3 regions of the Streptosporangium sp. 'caverna' genome follow, and region 2 is predicted to be linked to each of the others. Evidence: predicted binding sites of a transcription regulator. Region 2 holds the regulator's gene; each other region holds the start of a gene.

Region 1 (5,938 bases), 5.3 Mb from region 2:
TCCGTGGCTGTTCTGGTGGCCGGGCATGTTCATCATCGTGATCGCGCTCTCCATCAACTTCATCGGCGACGGCCTGCGTGACGCCTTCGACCCCCGACAGACCCGGGTGCGTGCCTAATGACGACTCCCAACGTGCCGATCGAGCCCCGCAAGGGCGACGCGCACACCTATGACGTTCCTCCCACCGTGCTCGACGCCTCCGGGGAGGTGCACGTCGGCCTGACCCTGGACGCCGTACGGCCTCCGTCGGAAGAGGAGATCCTGCGGGTCGACAACCTGACCGTGGAGTTCCCGACCGAGGACGGCGTCGTGCGCGCGGTCCGGGGCGTCTCCTACAGCCTGCGCGAGCGCGAGGTCCTGGGCATCGTCGGTGAGTCCGGCTCCGGCAAGTCGGTCTCCTCACTCGCCGTCATGGGCCTGCTGCCCAAGAACGCCCGGGTCAGGGGACAGATCCTCTTCCGCGGCGACGACATGCTGAAGATGTCGCCCCGCAAGCAGCGGGGCCTGCGCGGACGTAAGATCGCGATGGTCTTCCAGGACCCGATGACCGCGCTGAACCCGGTGCACACGATCGGCGACCAGCTCGCCGAGGCGGTGCTCGCGCACGAGCTGATGCCGCGCAAGACCGCGCTGGCCCGGGCCAGGGAGATGCTCGACCTCGTCGGCATCCCGCAGGCCGAGGCTCGGCTGCGCAGCTACCCACACGAGTTCTCCGGCGGCATGCGCCAGCGCGCGATGATCGCCATGGCGGTCATCAACAACCCGGACATCATCATCGCCGACGAGCCCACCACGGCCCTCGACGTGACCGTCCAGGCCCAGATCCTGGAGAAGCTCCTCGAGGTCAAGGACGCGGTCAACGCGGCGATCGTGCTCATCACGCACGACCTGGGCGTCATCGCGGGCATGGCCCACCGGGTGCTGGTGATGTACGCCGGGCGTCCGGTCGAGATCGGTGACACCGACCCGGTGTTCGAGGAGCCCCGCATGCCGTACACGGCGGGCCTGCTCGGTTCGATCCCGTCCCTGGAGAACTCCGGCACCCGGCTCCGTCCGATCAAGGGCACTCCCCCGTCACTGATCAACCTGCCGACCGGCTGTCCCTTCTCGCCGCGCTGCCCGCTGGCCGACGACAAGTGCAGGACGGCCGAGCCGGAGCTGACCGAGACCGACAGCGGCGGGCACTTCGCGGCCTGCCACCACTGGGACCGGCTGGCCGCGGTCGAGGACCCGACCGTGTTCTTCCGTACCGAGAGCGAGACCATGGCATGAGCGTGAAGACCGAGGAGACGCCCGTTCCGCAACGGGAGCCCGACGGCGGCGACCACCTGCTCGACGTCAAGGACCTGGTGATGAACTTCCCGGTCCGGGGCGGCGGTTTCCTGCGCCGGGTGGTGGCCCAGGTCCAGGCGGTCAGCGGGGTGTCCCTGCACGTGGACGAGGGCGAGACCCTCGGCGTGGTGGGCGAGTCCGGCTGCGGCAAGTCGACGACGGGCCGGGCGATCCTGCAGCTGCACAAGCCCACCGCGGGCTCGGTACGGTTCCAGGGCAAGGAGCTGACCACGCTGTCGTCCAGGCAGCTCCAGCCCGTACGGCGCGACATGCAGATCGTCTTCCAGGACCCCTACGCGTCCCTCAACCCGAAGATGCCCGTCAACGACACCATCGCCGAGCCGCTGAAGGTCCATGACCGGTGGAAGGACGGCGGGCCCGAGCGGGTGGCCGAGCTCCTGCGGCTGGTCGGCCTGAACCCCGAGCACGGCAACCGCTACCCGCACGAGTTCTCCGGCGGCCAGCGCCAGCGTGTCGGCATCGCCAGGGCCCTGGCCCTGGAGCCGAAGCTGCTGGTGCTCGACGAGCCGGTGTCCGCGCTGGACGTCTCGGTCCAGGCGGGTGTGGTCAACCTGCTGGAGGATCTGCAGGACCTGCTGGGACTGGCCTACGTCTTCATCGCGCACGACCTGTCGGTGGTCCGCCACATCTCCGACCGGGTCGCGGTGATGTATCTGGGCAAGGTCATCGAGACCGGGCTCAGGGACGATCTCTACGACCGTCCCGCCCACCCCTACACCCAGGCGCTCCTGTCTGCGGCTCCCACGGCCAACCCGAAGGAGGAGCGCGCGAGGCAACGCGTCATCCTCACCGGTGACGTGCCGAGCCCGCTGGCCCCGCCGAGCGGCTGCCGCTTCCGCACCCGCTGCTGGAAGGCCCAGCCCATCTGCTCCGCCGAGGAGCCCCTGCTCGTCGACCGCGGCAACGGCCACCCCGTGGCCTGCCACTTCGCCGAGGTCACCGAACCCTGAGGTAAGCCCGCGAGCCGTACGGAACACCGGTTCCGTACGGCTCGCAGCGCGTTCGGGCCCTGCTCAGACCGAGCGAACCAAGCAAGATCCTGGACCCCGAGCAACACGAGGCCACCCGTCAGGCCCCAGCAAAGCGAGGCCCGTCCTGGACGCCAAGCGAAGCGAGACCACACGTCGGGCCCAAGCGAAGCGAGGCCCCGTCCCGAGCGGCGAGCGAAGCGAGACCCCGTCCCGGGCCCAAGCGAAGCGAGGCCATGTCCCGGAATCGAGCGAAGCGAGGCCACACGTCGGCCTAAGCGAAGCGAGGCCCGTCCGAGCGGCGAGCGAAGCGAGACACCGGGGGCCGCGGGGGCAGAGCCCCCGCACCGGGGGGCTCGGGGGGTCGTCCCCCCGTGTAAACGACGAAGGGGCCTGCCGCGAGCAAGCTCTCGCTTGCGAACAGCAGACCCCAGCCACAAGTGGAGCTATGGGGATTCGAACCCCAGACCTCCTCCATGCCATGGAGGCGCGCTACCAGCTGCGCCATAGCCCCTTGCGGTAAAACGTGGCGCTGCGGGACTCTCGTCCAGCGGCGCCACGCCAGTGTATAGGACATCGCGGTGCACCCTGTAACCGAAACCTCTCGGCGGCGAAGGTGGGCGGATACGCCTAACCGAGCGACGAGGCCTGGTTGATCAACCGCGCGAGCTCGGTCACGGCGGCGTCCTCCGTGGTCTCCGCCAGGCGGGTGGCGTGCTCGGCGAGCTCCCGGTTCCCCTCCCCGGCGAACTGCTCGCGGGTGCGGAGATTCTCGGCGAACGCCGCCGCCACCACGTCCACCTGGAACCTCACCGACGACTCCCGCCACAGCGAGGCCGACAGATCTGCCACCTCCAGGGAGCGGCTGGTCTCGGCGGGTTTACGGGTGTCGGGCTCCTGCCAGCGCACGGTGGCCGTGGCCAGCTGGCCCGAGGCCCCGCCGCGCAGCCGTACCTCGTAGAGGGCCGTCACCGAGTGGCCCGGGCCGATCTCCCCGCCGTCCTTGGCGTCGTCGCGGAAGTCCTCGGTCGCGATCTGCCGGTTCTCGTAGCCGATCAGGTGGTACGACTCCACGACCGAGGGGTTGAACACGACCTGCGCCTTGGCGTCGCGGGCCCGCAGGTCGAGGTTCGCGGCGAGTTGCTCGACGAATACCTTGCGCGCGTCGTCGACCGAGCTGACGTAGACCGCGGCGCCGTCCCCGTTGTCCGCGAGCTGCTCCATCAGCTGATCGCCGTAGTCACGGCCGACGCCGACGCACAGGAGGGTGACCTGCTTTCCGGCGAACTCCCTGACCTTGCCGAGGATGCCCTGCCAGGTCGTGTCGCCGACGTTGGCCAGGCCGTCGGAGAGCAGGATGACCCGGTTGGTGGCCACCGGGCGGAAGCTCTGCGAGGCCTCGGCGTAACCGCGGGTCAGCCCCACTTCCAGATTCGTCGAATTCTGTACGGCGAGGCGCTCGACGGCCGCGTGCAGCCGGTCCTTTCCGGTCGCCGGGGTCATGGAGAGGATCACCTCGGCCTCGCCGCTGAAGGCCACGATGGAGACCTGGTCACCCGGCCCGAGCTGGTCGATGAGCTTGTGCAGCGCCTCCCTGACCAGGTCGAGCCGGCCGGGCTCGCCCATGGAGCCGGACACGTCCACCACGAAGGTCAGGTTCGCCGGACGCCGGGTCTCCGCGTCCGCCCTGCGGGTCTGCAGGCCCACGCGGAGCAGCGCGGTGCCGTTCTCGGGCATGCGCGCGCCGTCCATGTTCACGGTGAAACCGTCGTCCTCGGGCTCCGGGTAGTCCTGCCTGAAGGCGTTGACGAACTCCTCGGACCGGATCTGGCCCGGTTCGGGCAGCCTGCCCTCCTGGAGGAGCCGCTTGCTGTAGCCGTAGGAGGCGGTGTCAACGTCGAGGGCGAAAGTGGAGATCTGGCCGGCCGTGGTGTCCGGTTCCCGGGTGGCCTCGGCGCTCTGCTCCCCGTCGGTGGGCCGGCCCTGCTCGGTGGACTGGCCCTGCTCGGTCGACTGGCCCTGCGCCGGTGCCGGAACGGCCCGGCCCTGGTCGTTCTTCGGCTGGCCGGCGTCGGGCATGCCCGATCCGCTGCAGGCGGCGACGAGCAGCAGGGCGATGATGGCAAGGGCGATGGCCAGCGGGCGTAGCTTCAGGTCGCGCTTCATTTCGCCTCCGTAGGATGCGTGTCACCCCCTACGACGATCCCTTTTCACCATGAGTCGGGCGCTTCACTCAAGCGAGTGCAAACCGTGTTCGGCACGTGATCAGAATCTCCGGCCCGAATACCGCCCGCCACCCTCTGGCCCCCTGAGCCCTGGAGTTCGCGAGGTCCCGGGGATTTTCCCGGCCCCTCTCACCGAAGACAAGGGGCGGGACCCGGCCTTCCGGATCCCGCCCCCTGCCGGAACGGTGCGGATCATCCCGCCGTCATCCCCATGGGGACGACTGTCGAATATCTAGGGACGGCTGTCGAAGCCCAACCCTCTAGGGGTGACCGTCAAAGCCACACTTGATGACCGGGCGGATGCAGTCGCGCACGCGTCGCTCCATCTCCGCCTCGGGCCAGGCGTTGAAGAAGTCGCCGTGCATCGTGTATCCGGGTCCGGACGCCAGCCTGAAGTTCGCGGGGTTGCCGCTGACCGGGTAGCGCAGGACCTGGCGCAGCTTCGGCACCGGCACCGGGTGCGAGGACGGGCAGGTGTTGTTCACCGGGTAGGCCATGTGACTCTTGTGGTCCGCCGAGTCCAGGTCCCTGCCGTTCCAGCACTGCGGGAAGTCCAGGTAGGACTCCAGCATCGTGCCCGCCGGGCAGTTGACGAAGTCCTTCGACGGGTTGACCTGCCCGGCGTGCAGGCACGACCAGCGTGCGTTGCTGGTGGGGTCGTTGGGGGTGGTCGCCTTGGCGTTGCCCGCCACGATCCTCAGGCCCAGCGGGATCGGCTGGGTCCGGGCGAGCGTCTCGGCGTTCACGCCCTCCCCCAGGTAGTAGAAGGTGGTGCCGGTGGGCTCCACCGGGACGTTGTTGGAGTACAGGGTCGGCACCCAGTACGACGATATGTCGATGCTCGGAGCGCAGCTGCTGCTGTTCGCCTGCTGCAGGGTCGCGAGGTTGCTGTTGGCGTTGGTGGAGGGGTTGCCGAAGAAGCTGTGCATGTGCGATCCGCCGGGAAGCCCGGGGAACACGATCGGGTCGTCGGGCAGGCGGTGGGTGAACGGGCACTCCGCGAGGAACTCGGCCACACGCACGATCGGCCCCTGGGGCGGCGGGGACGACGGCGTGGCGCCGCCGCTGCCGAAGACCTGGAACTCCCAGAGCGAGACTCCGTACTGGGTGGCACGCTTGGTGGTGTTGAGCCGGACGTAGCGCCCGTTACCCGACACGTTCAGGGTCTGGTTGCCACCGGTGCCGGCGGTCGTGGTGTGAATGGTCGTCCAGGTGGATCCGTTGGTGGAGGTCTGGATCGTGAAGGCGCTGGCGTACGCGGCCTCCCAGTTCAGCACCACCCTGTTGACGGTGGCGGCCGCACCCAGGTCGACCTGGAGCCACTGAGGGTCGCTGAAGGCGCTGGCCCAGCGGGTGCCGAGATTGCCGTCGACCGCGGACGAGGCCGGTGAG
Region 2 (5,938 bases):
GATACACCACCAGTGGGCCGACGAACCAGGTCAGAAGACCCAGCAGGTGGGCGAGCATGGCCAGGGTGGTGTCGTCGCTGCCGGGCCGCGGGCCGTACGTCCCCGGAGGCGCCTGATACCCGTAGCCGTACGCGCCGGGCTGGGGATAGCCGGCCTGGTGGCCGCCCTGGTATCCGCTCTGGTAGCCGTGGCCGCTCACGTCGTACGGAGGGACCGAGGGAGGCGGGTAGCCGTATCCCTGGCCGGAGGGCGGCTGACCCTGACCGGGTGACGGGTAGCCCTGGCCCTGCTGGTGGTAATTCTGGCTCTGCTGGGTGTGGCTCTGGCCCTGGCCGGGCTGGGGGTAGCTCTGGCCGGGTGGCGGGCTGAACTGGGGGTAGCCCTGGCCCTGCTGGGTGTGGCTCTGGTCCGGGTCGGGCTGCGGGTGACTCTGGCCGGGTGGGGAAGGCCGGTCGATGCGCCGCGTCCGGTCCTCGCCCGCGGACTCGCGCGGTGGATCCTCGGGGTTCTCGCTCATGGCCCCTCCTGGTGGGTTTAGGGACTAGCCATCCTCGCCGGGAACCGTCACAAAGTCGATCAATTCCTCGACCGGGCCGAGGAGCTCCGGCTCCAGATCGGCATATGTCGTGACCGATCCGAGAATGCGGCGCCACGCGTCGCCGGGCTCCAGTTTCCAGCCCAGGGCGGCGATGACGCCTTCCTTCCAGGGTACGCCGCGTGGTACCGACGGCCAGGAGGAGATTTTCAGCGCGGACGGCCTGACCGCCTGCCAGACGTCCACGAACGGATGCCCGACGATCAGCACGTGCGGTGAGGAGACCTGGGCGGCGATCCTGCTCTCCTTCGAGCCGGGGACCAGGTGGTCGACGAGCACGCCCAGGCGCCGGTCGGGGCCGGGGCCGAACTCGTCGACGATCGAGGGCAGGTGGTCGACACCTTCGAGATACTCCACGACCACGCCTTCGACCCGCAGGTCGTGGCCCCAGACCTTCTCCACGAGGGCGGCGTCGTGGATGCCCTCCACGTAGATCCGGCTCTCCTTGGCGACCTGCGCCCGCAGACCCTCCACCGCGATGGAGCCCGAGGCGCTCCGCCTCGGGCTCTGGGGCGCGGCGGCGGGACGGACGAGCGTCACCACCTTGCCCTCCAGGAGGAACGCGGCCGGCTCCAGGGGGAACAACCGCCGGCGCCCGAACCGGTCCTCCAGGGTGACGGCCTCCTTGTCGCAGGCCACCACGGCACCGCAGAACCCGCCGTCGGCGTCTTCCACGACCAGATCGAGCTCCGCGGGGACCTGAGGGATCTTCCCCTTCAAAGGACGTCGCCAGTTTCCCGCCAGCACGTCACGTTCGTACATCACCGACCGCCCACCACCTCGCGCCAGGAACCAGATGGACGTTAGCAAAAGCCGGGATCACCCGCCGTACGGTCCCTGAGGTCCCCACTGCCCCGCCGACGCGGCCTCGGCCTGGCGCCTGCGGGCGCCGCTCCGCCTCACCAGCACGACGATCGTCACGATGACGGCCAGCAGGAGCCCGCCGCTCGGCACCGCGAACAGGGCGATCACCCCGCCCAGCAGCGAGTCGGTGGAGAGCTCCCTGCCCACGCCGAACTCGGTGCCGGCCGCCTCGTCGGCGGTGCAGGTGAGCCGGTAGTCACCCGCCTTGTCGACCCCTACCAGCAGGCCCATCTCCCAGCTGACGCCGTTGACGGTGACGGTCTGCTGGCCCTGGGGCCGCGTGAGCGTGGCTGTTCCCGGACCGCCCTGGAACGCACACTCGAAATCGGTGGGTCCGGTCGTGGAGACGTAGATGACGGAACCGGCCGCGGGGTCGAGTTTGACCGTGACGGTCTTGCCCGAGCCGAAGGACGAGGTGGGCAGGACGTCCCCGAGCGCGCCGAAGACGCCGCCGACGAAGCCGCCGATGCCGACGACCACGCTGAGCACCGCGACAAGCCAGACGCCGACGATCCAGCCGATGCTGGGCTTGATCTTCGCCATGGGCGAAGGGCCCTGGGGGGTGCCGTAACCGGGACCGGGAGGGGCATAACCGTAGGAGGGGCCGTTCTGGTACTGCTGCTGGCCATATGGCTGCTGAGGAACGCCGTAACCGGATGCGCGCGTGGATGCGTCACCCGAAGAAGGACCGAAATCGTGGGACATGTGCCAAATTGTGGTTGGTGCCGCTTGGATAGCGATAGCAGTTGACTTGACGACGGCTTGGTCCGATCATCTGCCCCTCCTGTTATCGCACCTCGCGGCCGTGGGCCGTACACTTGGCACTCGGGAACACTGAGTGCCAGACCTGTGGTTTCCCCCTTCGGACGCAGGCAGGGAGGTGAGCACGTTGGTCGACGACCGGAAGCTCGCGGTGCTTCGCGCCATTGTCGAGGACTACGTGTCCACCAATGAGCCGGTGGGTTCCAAGGCTCTCGTCGAGCGGCACAACCTGGGTGTGTCGCCCGCGACCATCCGCAACGACATGGCGGTGCTGGAGGAGCAGGGCTACATCGCCCAGCCCCACACCAGTGCCGGCCGGGTGCCCACCGACAAGGGCTACCGGCTGTTCGTCGACCGGCTCTCTCAGGTGAAGCCGCTGTCGAGCGCGGAGAGGAAGGCCATCGAGACCTTCCTGGCCGGCGCCGTGGACATCGACGACGTCGTCATGCGCACGGTACGGCTGCTGGCGCAGCTGACCCGTCAGGTGGCGGTGGTGCAATACCCCACGCTGACCAACTCCACGGTCCGCCACGTCGAGCTGGTCCCGCTGAGCGAGCGGCGGCTGATGTTCGTGCTCATCACCAACACGGGACGGGTCGAGCAGCGCGTGGTCGAGCTGCACGAGACGGTCGACGAGGCCCGTGTCGCCCATCTGCGGGCGATGCTCAACTCCTCCCTGGACGGATGCGGTCTCACCAGCGTCCCCGACAAGGTCGTCGATCTGCCCGCGCGCCTCGCGGCCGAGGACAGGCCGCTCGCGGCGACGATCCTGTCGGTGCTGCTGGAGTCCCTGGTGGACCGGCACGATGAAAAGATTGTTTTTGCCGGGGCCGCCAACCTCGCGGGGGCCGACTTCACCGTCGGGCTCCGTGACGTGCTGGAGGCCCTGGAAGAGCAGGTCGTGCTCATGCGCCTGCTCGGCGAGACGTCCGATCTGTCAGCGCTGACAGTGCGGATAGGCTCGGAAAACCCCTATACCGGACTCCAGGGCACGTCGATCGTCGCGGCTGGATACGGTTCAGGAGACAAGCAGCTGGCCCGGCTCGGTGTGCTGGGTCCGACGCGAATGGACTACCCGGTCACGATGGGCGCGGTGCGCGCGGTGGCACGTTACGTCAGCCAAATTCTGGCTGCATCCTAAGAGGTCAACTAAGTGGCTAAGAGTGACTACTACGGCACCCTCGGGGTGCGTCGTGACGCCAGTGCGGAAGAGATCAAGAAAGCCTACCGGCGCCTGGCGCGGGAGCTGCATCCCGACGTGAACCCCGACCCTGAGACCCAGGAGAGGTTCAAGGAGATCACGCAGGCCTATGAGGTCCTGTCGGACTCCAACAAGCGGCAGATGTACGACATGGGCGCCGATCCGTTCGCCGCGGGCGCGGGTGCCGGGGCCGGCGGCTTCGGTGCGGGTTTCCCGTTCAGCGACATCATGGACGCCTTCTTCGGCGCGGCGGGCGGCGGTGGCCGCGGCCCCCGTTCACGGGCCCGCCGCGGGCGCAACGCCACCATCCGGGTCGAGCTCGACCTGAGCGAGTCGGCCTTCGGCACCACCCGCGAGCTGGTCGTCGACACCGCCGTGCTCTGTGAGGTCTGCACGGGCTCCGGCGCGGCGGCCGGCACCCACCCCGACACCTGTGACATGTGTCACGGCCGCGGTGAGGTGTCCCAGGTCACCCGGTCCTTCCTCGGCCAGGTCATGACCTCCCGGCCCTGCCCCCAGTGTGGCGGTTTCGGCTCGATCATCCGCAACCCCTGCCAGGAGTGCTCCGGCGACGGCCGGGTTCGCACGCGGCGGACCATCAAGGTCCGCATCCCGGCGGGCGTGGAGGACGGCACCCACATCCAGCTCGCCGGTGAAGGTGAGATCGGCCCGGGCGGCGGCCCGCCCGGAGACCTGTTCCTGGAGATCGTCGAGCGCCCGCACGACATCTTCGAGCGTCGGGGCGACGACCTGCACTGCACCGTGCAGATCCCGATGACCGCGGCCTCCCTCGGCACCATCCTGACCATGGAGACGCTCGACGGTCCCGAGGAGCTGGACATCCGGCCAGGCACGCAGTCGGGCCAGACCATTCCGCTCTACGGCCGCGGCATCCAGCACCTCAACGAGAGCGGCCGGGGCGACCTGCTGATCCACGTCAACATCGAGACCCCCTCCCGCCTTGACGCGGCACAGGAGGAGCTCATGCGCGAGCTCGCCAGGCTCCGCGGGGAGGAACGCCCGCCCGGCAAGTTCGCCCCCGGGCAGCAGAGCTTCTTCTCCCGCCTGCGAGACGCGTTCAATGGCCGCTGAGCGGGGCCCCTCCCGGGCCCGGCCGCACGGCTCCGACGGCCGATGACGGCTCCGGTCTTCCTGGCCGAGGCCGCCGATCTGGCGCTGGCGGAGTTCACGTTCGGCGGCTCGGAGGGACGTCACGCGGCGGCCGTACGGCGGTTGCGAGCCGGAGAACGGCTCGATCTGACCGACGGCGCGGGCGCCGTGGCCGAGTGCGTGGTCCTGTCCGCCGACAGGGACTCGCTCCGGGTCCAGGTGCTGCGCCGCTACGACGTGCCCGCACCGCGCCCTCGCCTGGTGGTGGTCCAGGGACTGCCCAAGGGCGACCGGGGGGAGCTGGCCGTGGAAATGATGACCGAGGCGGGAGCCGACGTGATCGTGCCCTGGGCCGCGGCCAGGTGCGTCACCCAGTGGAAGGGCGAGCGGGCGGCCAAGTCGCTGGCCCGCTGGCGGTCCACGGCGCGGGAGGCGGGCAAGCAGTCCCGCCGCTTCCACCTGCCCGAGGTGCTCGAACTCGCCACCACCGCGAAGGTCGCCGAGCTGCTTTCCGCGGCGGCGCTGGGCATCGTGCTGCACGAGGAGGCGGCCTCCCCGCTCTCGACCCTGCAGCTTCCCGGCGACGGCGACATCGTCGTGGTGGTCGGTCCCGAGGGCGGGGTCTCCGCAGAGGAGATCACCGCGTTCCACGAGGCGAAAGCCGTACCGGCGCTGCTCGGGCCGACGGTGCTGCGCACCTCGACCGCCGGGGTCGCCGCGGTGGCGGTGCTCCAGACGCGCACCGGCCGCTGGTGATCTTTCCGCGGTCCGGACGGCGCCCTCTCGTGACGGAGCCTCCGGCCAAGGCCGCGGTGGTCTGCACCCACTCCATGCCCACTGCGAGAGAAGGTTTCCCGCGCGGGGCGCGGCCGTGACACCGGAGCGCCTTCGCGCCGGACCCTAGCTGCCCGCGGGGGTGGGGACGGGCGTGCTCGCCTCCGTCGGCAGCGGGGGCGGCGTGTCGTCCGGCGGCGGGCACTCCGCGATCGGACATGGGTTCACCGGGGAGACCGAGGGCTCCAGAAGCGTCGGGGTCGGCGTCGGCGTCGGGGTCTCTGTCTCCTCGCACTTCTCGGGGGTTTCCTCGGGCGGGACCGGCTTGCTGGTGGAGGTCGGACAGGTCGGCGAGGGCGTGGCCTTGACGGTGGGCCTCGGCGTCGGCTTGACGCTCGGGGCGAAGCTCCTGGACTGGGTGGGCAGGGGCGCCGGCGCGGTCGACTTGATGACGGGCGGCGGTGGCTGCACCCCCTGGTTCGACGGAGGGCGTGAGGTGGCGGAACCGTCCGCGGGCGGGGTCGTCTCGGTGTAGTTGACCTCACCGGTGCGGAACTGCGGGATCACCTGCTCACGGAACTGCGGGACCACCATGACGACGGTGGCCGCGACGAGGACGACTCCCGCTACAG
Region 3 (5,938 bases), 3.2 Mb from region 2:
GACTCGTAATCTGACGAGGTCAGCCGAGACAGGTGCCAATTCCGGTCTGTGACCAGGGTGGTCGCAGACGAAGATGAGGGAAAGGCCTCCCTTCATGGCGCTCGCAACCACCGAAAACACCACCTCGCTCGACTTCGGCCCCGCCGTGGCTCTCTCCTGTCGCGAATGTGGTGCCCGCTACGACCTCGGTCCGATCTTCGCCTGTATCGAGTGTTTCGGACCCCTCGAGATCGCCTATGACTTCGGGCGCGTGACCCGGGAGCAGATCGCCGAGGGACCGACCAACATCTGGCGCTACCGTTCCCTGCTGCCGGTTCCGGTCGATGTGACCTCCAAGCCCAACATGGCCCCGGGCTGGACCAAGCTCGTCAAGGCCGACAACCTCGCCCGCGAGCTGGGCATCCGCTCGCTGCACGTGAAAGACGACTCCGGCAATCCCACGCACTCCTTCAAGGACCGCGTGGTGGCCATGGCCGTCGAGGCGGCTCGTAACTTCGGTTTCCACACCCTTTCCTGCTCCTCCACCGGCAACCTGGCAGGCGCGGTCACCGCCGCGGCCGCCCGCGCCGGGCTGGACGCCTGCGTGTTCATTCCCGCGGACCTGGAGGAAGCCAAGATCGTCATGGCCTCGGTGTACGGGGGCAGGCTCATCGCCATCGAGGGCACCTACGACGACGTGAACCGCTTCTGTTCCGAGCTCATCGGCGACGAGCTGGGCGACCAGTGGGGCTTTGCCAACGTCAACCTTCGCCCGTACTACGCGGAGGGCTCCAAGACCCTGGCCTACGAGATCGCCGAGCAGCTCGGCTGGCGGATCCCGGACCAGATCGTCATCCCCGTCGCGTCCGGCTCCCAGCTCACGAAGATCGACAAGGCCTTCAAGGAGCTGATCGGTCTCGGCCTCGTCGAGGAGAAGCCTTACAAGATCTTCGCGGCCCAGGCGGAGGGGTGCTCGCCGGTCTCCACCGCCTACAAGGCGGGCCTCGACGTGATCCGCCCGGTCAAGCCGGACACGATCGCCAAGTCGCTGGCGATCGGCAACCCGGCGGACGGCCCCTACGTGCTGGACATCGCCCGGCGCACCGGCGGTGCGGTGGAGGACGTCACGGACACCGAGATCGTCGACGCGATCCGGCTGCTGGCCAGGACCGAGGGCATCTTCGCCGAGACGGCGGGCGGCGTCACCGTCGGCGTGCTGCGCAAGCTGGTCGCCGCGGGACGACTCGACCCCGACGCGGAGACCGTGGTCCTCAACACCGGTGACGGTCTGAAGACCCTCGACGCGGTGGCCGGCCAGGCGCGTCCCACCGCGGTCATTCGGCCCTCTCTTGACGCATTCCGTGCGGTTATCGCCTAGAAATCGTGAAAGGTACTGAATTATGAGCGTTTCTGTGCGGATTCCGACGATCCTGCGGACCTACACCGACGGTGCCGCCGAGGTGAACGGGGAGGGCGAGACCCTTCGCGACGTTCTGCAGAAGCTGGACGCGGACTTCCCCGGGATCGGGGCGCGCATCTTTGATGAAACGGGCAAGATTCGCCGTTTTGTCAATGTCTACGTCGGGGATGAGGACGTCCGTTTTGTCGACAACCTCGATACGGTCACGCCGTCCGGCGTCCAGGTCTCCATCATCCCGGCCGTCGCCGGGGGCTGATCCTCCCAGCGCGCCCTGACGCGCCCGGGCCCCTGCCGGGCGCTCGCAGACCCGGGCGACTCTCCCGGTGCTTCTTCCAGGCCTCTCCAGGCTTCCCCATGACACCCGCTCCGGCTCCGGCCGCGTGCGGGTGTTGTGTTTTGTGGCGCGAGCCCATATCTGTGACGGAAGGAAATAATGGAATCTTTAACTAACTAATCGTGAGAGCCAATCCCGATGGGGATGATAAAAGGGCACGTAAAGCAGTAGTTTGGCGCTTGACTCTGTTGCCCCACGGTGTCCCACAGGTATGGTCGAGAACGATCGACGTAGGCGTTGTCTCCGCCTCGGAGATTGAGGACTTCGCGAGAGGAATGGGTGTGGTCCTCAAGTCCAGTAAGAGGAGTCGCAAGTGGCGCAGGGCACCGTCAAATGGTTCAACGCGGACAAGGGCTACGGCTTCATCGCGGTAGACGGTGGTAAGGATGTGTTCGTCCATTACTCCGCAATCATGATGGATGGATACCGTGCCCTCGAGCAGGGCCAGCGGGTCGAGTTCGAGATCACCCAAGGGCAGAAGGGCCCCCAGGCGGAGTCCGTCCGGGCGGTCTGACGTAGCCATCCCGTGAACTTGTCGGGAAATGTCAGCGGATCCCGCGGCAGCGCAGTCTGCGTGGATCTCCACGACATCGGCCCGGTTCGCCGTCCCAACCGGCGGGCCGGGCTTTGCCGCGAGCGGAACCCAGGTCAACGAGCCGCAGCTTGCACTCGACAGGGTAGAGTGCTAAACAGTTTGTTGGCACTCCCGGTTCGAGAGTGCCAACCTGGATCGAGGCGATGGGGCCCGCCGAACGGAGTCGTGGGCCCACATGCCGTCGCGGGCGTCGGCTCGATCCGGTGCAAGCCACCCTGTGTTTGGGAGGTCTAGCCGTATGGCAGCCAAGATGATCGCGTTTAACGAGGACGCCAGGCGCGGTCTCGAGCGTGGTATGAACCAGCTCGCGGACGCCGTCAAGGTGACCCTCGGCCCGAAGGGCCGTAACGTCGTTCTGGAGAAGAAGTGGGGCGCCCCCACGATCACCAACGACGGTGTCTCCATTGCGAAGGAGATCGAGCTCGAAGACCCGTGGGAGAAGATCGGGGCCGAGCTCGTCAAGGAAGTCGCCAAGAAGACCGACGACGTCGCGGGTGACGGCACCACGACTGCCACCGTGCTCGCTCAGGCCCTCGTACGTGAGGGTCTTCGCAACGTTGCCGCCGGCGCCAACCCGATGGCCCTGAAGAAGGGCATCGAGGCCGCCGTGGAGCGCGTCTCGGAAGAGCTCTCCAAGCTGGCCAAGGACGTGGAGACGAAGGCGCAGATCGCCTCCACCGCCTCCATCTCCGCGGGCGACGCCCAGATCGGCGAGATGATCGCCGAGGCGATGGACAAGGTCGGCAAGGAAGGTGTCATCACCGTCGAGGAGAGCAACACCTTCGGCCTCGAGCTCGAGCTCACCGAGGGAATGCGCTTCGACAAGGGCCTCACCTCGATGTACTTCGTGACCGACCCGGAGCGTATGGAGGCCGTCCTCGACGACCCCTACATCCTCGTCGTCAACTCCAAGGTGTCCGCCAACAAGGACCTGCTCCCGGTTCTCGACAAGGTCGTGCAGGCAGGCAAGCCGCTGCTGATCATCGCCGAGGACGTCGAGGGCGAGGCCCTGGCCACCCTGGTCGTCAACAAGATCCGTGGTCTGTTCCGCTCGGTCGCCGTCAAGGCTCCGGGCTTCGGCGACCGCCGCAAGGCCATGCTGGGCGACATCGGCATCCTGACCGGTGCCCAGGTCATCAGCGAGGACCTCGGCCTCAAGCTGGAGTCCACCACGCTGGACCAGCTCGGCCGCGCTCGCCAGGTCATCGTCACCAAGGACGAGACCACCATCGTCGACGGTGCCGGTGACCCGGACCAGATCGCCGGCCGGGTCAACCAGATCCGTGCCGAGATCGAGAACACCGACTCCGACTACGACCGTGAGAAGCTCCAGGAGCGTCTCGCCAAGCTGGCCGGCGGCGTGGCCGTCATCAAGGCCGGCGCGGCGACCGAGGTCGAGCTCAAGGAGCGCAAGCACCGCATCGAGGACGCCGTTCGCAACGCGAAGGCGGCCGTCGAGGAGGGCATCGTCCCCGGCGGTGGCGTGGCCCTGCTGCAGGCCGGCGCCAAGGCGTTCGACAAGCTCGAGCTCTTCGGCGACGAGGCCACCGGTGCCGCGATCGTGCGCAAGGCGCTCGAGGAGCCGCTGAAGCAGATCGCGATCAACGCCGGCCTCGAGGGCGGCGTCGTGGTGGAGAAGGTGCGCAACCTCACCCCCGGTGAGGGTCTGAACGCCGCCACCGGCGAGTACGTCAACATGTTCGAGTCGGGCATCATCGACCCGGCCAAGGTGACGCGTTCCGCTCTGCAGAACGCGGCGTCCATCGCGGCGCTGTTCCTCACCACCGAGGCTGTCATCGCCGAGAAGCCCGAGAAGGCTGGAGCTGCCCCCGCAATGCCGGGTGGCGGCGACATGGACTTCTAAGTCCAGACGCTTTCACAAAAAGAGGCGACCCCGAAGTGCCGGGGCCGCCTCTTTTCGCGTTCGCCGAACCTCGTGCGATTGGGCGTCGCTCTCTTTCATATGCTCCGTGATCTGTGGGAGCCCCTAACTCAGCGGCTTGACCCATCGAGCCCATTGGGGTTGAGGGGCGTAGCCGGCGGACTCCCAGGCGTGGTGGGCCAGGACATTCTCGTGGAGCACCATGGCGTCGGCGCGGAACGCCCCCAATTTCGCGAAGCGCTCCTCCGCCGCGCGGATAAGGACGCTCCCGATCCCCTGGCGGCGGCGCGCGGGATCCACGGCCAGCCGGTAGAGATGGGCGCGCCAGCCGTCCCAGCCGGCGATCAGGGTGCCGGCCATCTCCCCGTCGATCTCGGCGATGAGGACGGCCTCGGGGTCGCGCTCGATGAGCGCGACCACCTTGGCCGGGTCGTCGCGGCGGTCGGTTCCCTCGGCGGCCTCAAGCCAGAAGGCCAGTAACGCGCCGACATCTTCCAGCCGTCCGTTCCGGACCCTGATTCCCGTGGGCTTCTCCATGGGACCGGAAATTAGCAGAGCTGCGCGGGGAGCTCTCTGGCGTGGAGAACGGTCAGGGAGGTGACCGCCCGGGTCAGGACCACGTAGAGGCGGGCCAGACCACGCGGCTCGGCGTCCACGATGTCAGCCGGTTCGACCACGATGACGTGGTCGTACTCCAGTCCCTTGGCCAGGCTCGCCGGGATGACCAGGAGGCGATGGTCATCGACCGTGTCCGGGCTGAGCACCTGGTGGTCCAGGTCGGTCAGGGCCTTGGACACGGCGGCGACCGAGGCGTCCGGGACGATGACGCCGATCGAGCCCTCACGGGACAGCGCCTCCCGCACGGCCTGCGCCAGGGACGCGGCGAGGTCGGGCGCGGGCCGTACCGACAGGGAGCCCGAGCCCGGCCGCAGTGACTGGGGCGCGGCGAGGTCCGGGGCGATGGAGGGCAGCAGCCTGGCGGCGAAGTCGAGCACCTCGCGGGGGACGCGGAAGCCGAGGGTGAGCTCGGTGACGGCGCCGTCCTCGAAGCCCAGGTGGGTGAGGACCTCCGTCCAGGAGCGGGCGGACCAGGGCGTGGTGCCCTGGGCGAGGTCGCCGAGGACGGTGGCCGATCCGGTACGGCAGCGCCGGCCGAGGGCGCGCAGCTGCATCGCGGACAGGTCCTGGGCCTCGTCCACGACCAGGTGGCCCAGGACGGCGGTCCGCTCGATCAGGTCGCCGAGCTCGTCCATCAGCGCGGCGTCGGCCGCCGACCACTTCGCCGAGCGGAAGGACTTGGCCGGCTTGGCCCACAGGAGCAGGGACTGCTCCGCGGCGGTGAGGTCGTCCTTCGCCGCGGCGGCGAGGAATTCGGGGTCGCTGAGCAGCCGGTGGAGCACCTGCTGCGGGGTCAGCTTGGGCCAGACCTGGTCCACGAGCTGTTTGACCGGCTTGGACCTGGCGACCGCGTCCTGCACCCGGTCGTCGGGGGACTCGCCGCGCTGCTCCATCCGGACGAGCACCAGATGGGCCAGCCGCTGGGCGAGCGTGGCCCGGCCCGGTCCGTAACGCGTGGTGCCGCGCAGCGCGGCGACGATCTCGCTGGCCTCGTGGTCGGCCACCCGGTAGCGGTTGATCCCCTTGGTGAACAGCACGCCCTCGGTGGGCTTGAGGACGTGCATCCACAGGGCGCGCCTGAGCACCGGGGCGATCCTGGCGTCGCCCTTG

What was found. Region 2 encodes HrcA, which represses chaperone genes, less so after heat shock. Its sites were predicted from a motif close to TTGGCACTCTCNNNNNGAGAGTGCCAA; they were not measured.
Region 1: the regulator HrcA is predicted to act here: its motif matches at 4,543-4,569, upstream of DKM19_RS35085 (von Willebrand factor type A domain-containing protein).
Region 3: the regulator HrcA is predicted to act here: its motif matches at 2,431-2,457, upstream of groL (chaperonin GroEL).

What each region holds. Positions count from the first base shown of each region.
Region 1 is NZ_CP029711.1:8,156,547-8,162,484, forward strand. It holds gene DKM19_RS35065 (ABC transporter permease) at 1-118, shown strand, start outside; gene DKM19_RS35070 (ABC transporter ATP-binding protein) at 118-1,272, shown strand; gene DKM19_RS35075 (ABC transporter ATP-binding protein) at 1,269-2,303, shown strand; tRNA gene DKM19_RS35080 (tRNA-Ala) at 2,763-2,835, opposite strand; gene DKM19_RS35085 (von Willebrand factor type A domain-containing protein) at 2,952-4,487, opposite strand; gene DKM19_RS35090 (DUF1996 domain-containing protein) at 4,807-5,938, opposite strand, start outside.
Region 2 is NZ_CP029711.1:2,067,208-2,073,145, forward strand. It holds gene DKM19_RS09195 (DUF4870 domain-containing protein) at 1-517, opposite strand, end outside; gene DKM19_RS09200 (DUF3097 domain-containing protein) at 542-1,357, opposite strand; gene DKM19_RS09205 (hypothetical protein) at 1,415-2,164, opposite strand; gene hrcA (heat-inducible transcriptional repressor HrcA) at 2,349-3,362, shown strand; gene dnaJ (molecular chaperone DnaJ) at 3,375-4,514, shown strand; gene DKM19_RS09220 (16S rRNA (uracil(1498)-N(3))-methyltransferase) at 4,557-5,288, shown strand; gene DKM19_RS09225 (hypothetical protein) at 5,433-5,938, opposite strand, start outside.
Region 3 is NZ_CP029711.1:10,182,946-10,188,883, reverse strand. It holds SAM riboswitch class I at 1-80, shown strand, start outside; gene thrC (threonine synthase) at 95-1,357, shown strand; gene DKM19_RS43995 (MoaD/ThiS family protein) at 1,380-1,655, shown strand; gene DKM19_RS43990 (cold-shock protein) at 2,047-2,247, shown strand; gene groL (chaperonin GroEL) at 2,567-4,192, shown strand; gene DKM19_RS43980 (GNAT family N-acetyltransferase) at 4,316-4,747, opposite strand; gene DKM19_RS43975 (AAA family ATPase) at 4,759-5,938, opposite strand, start outside.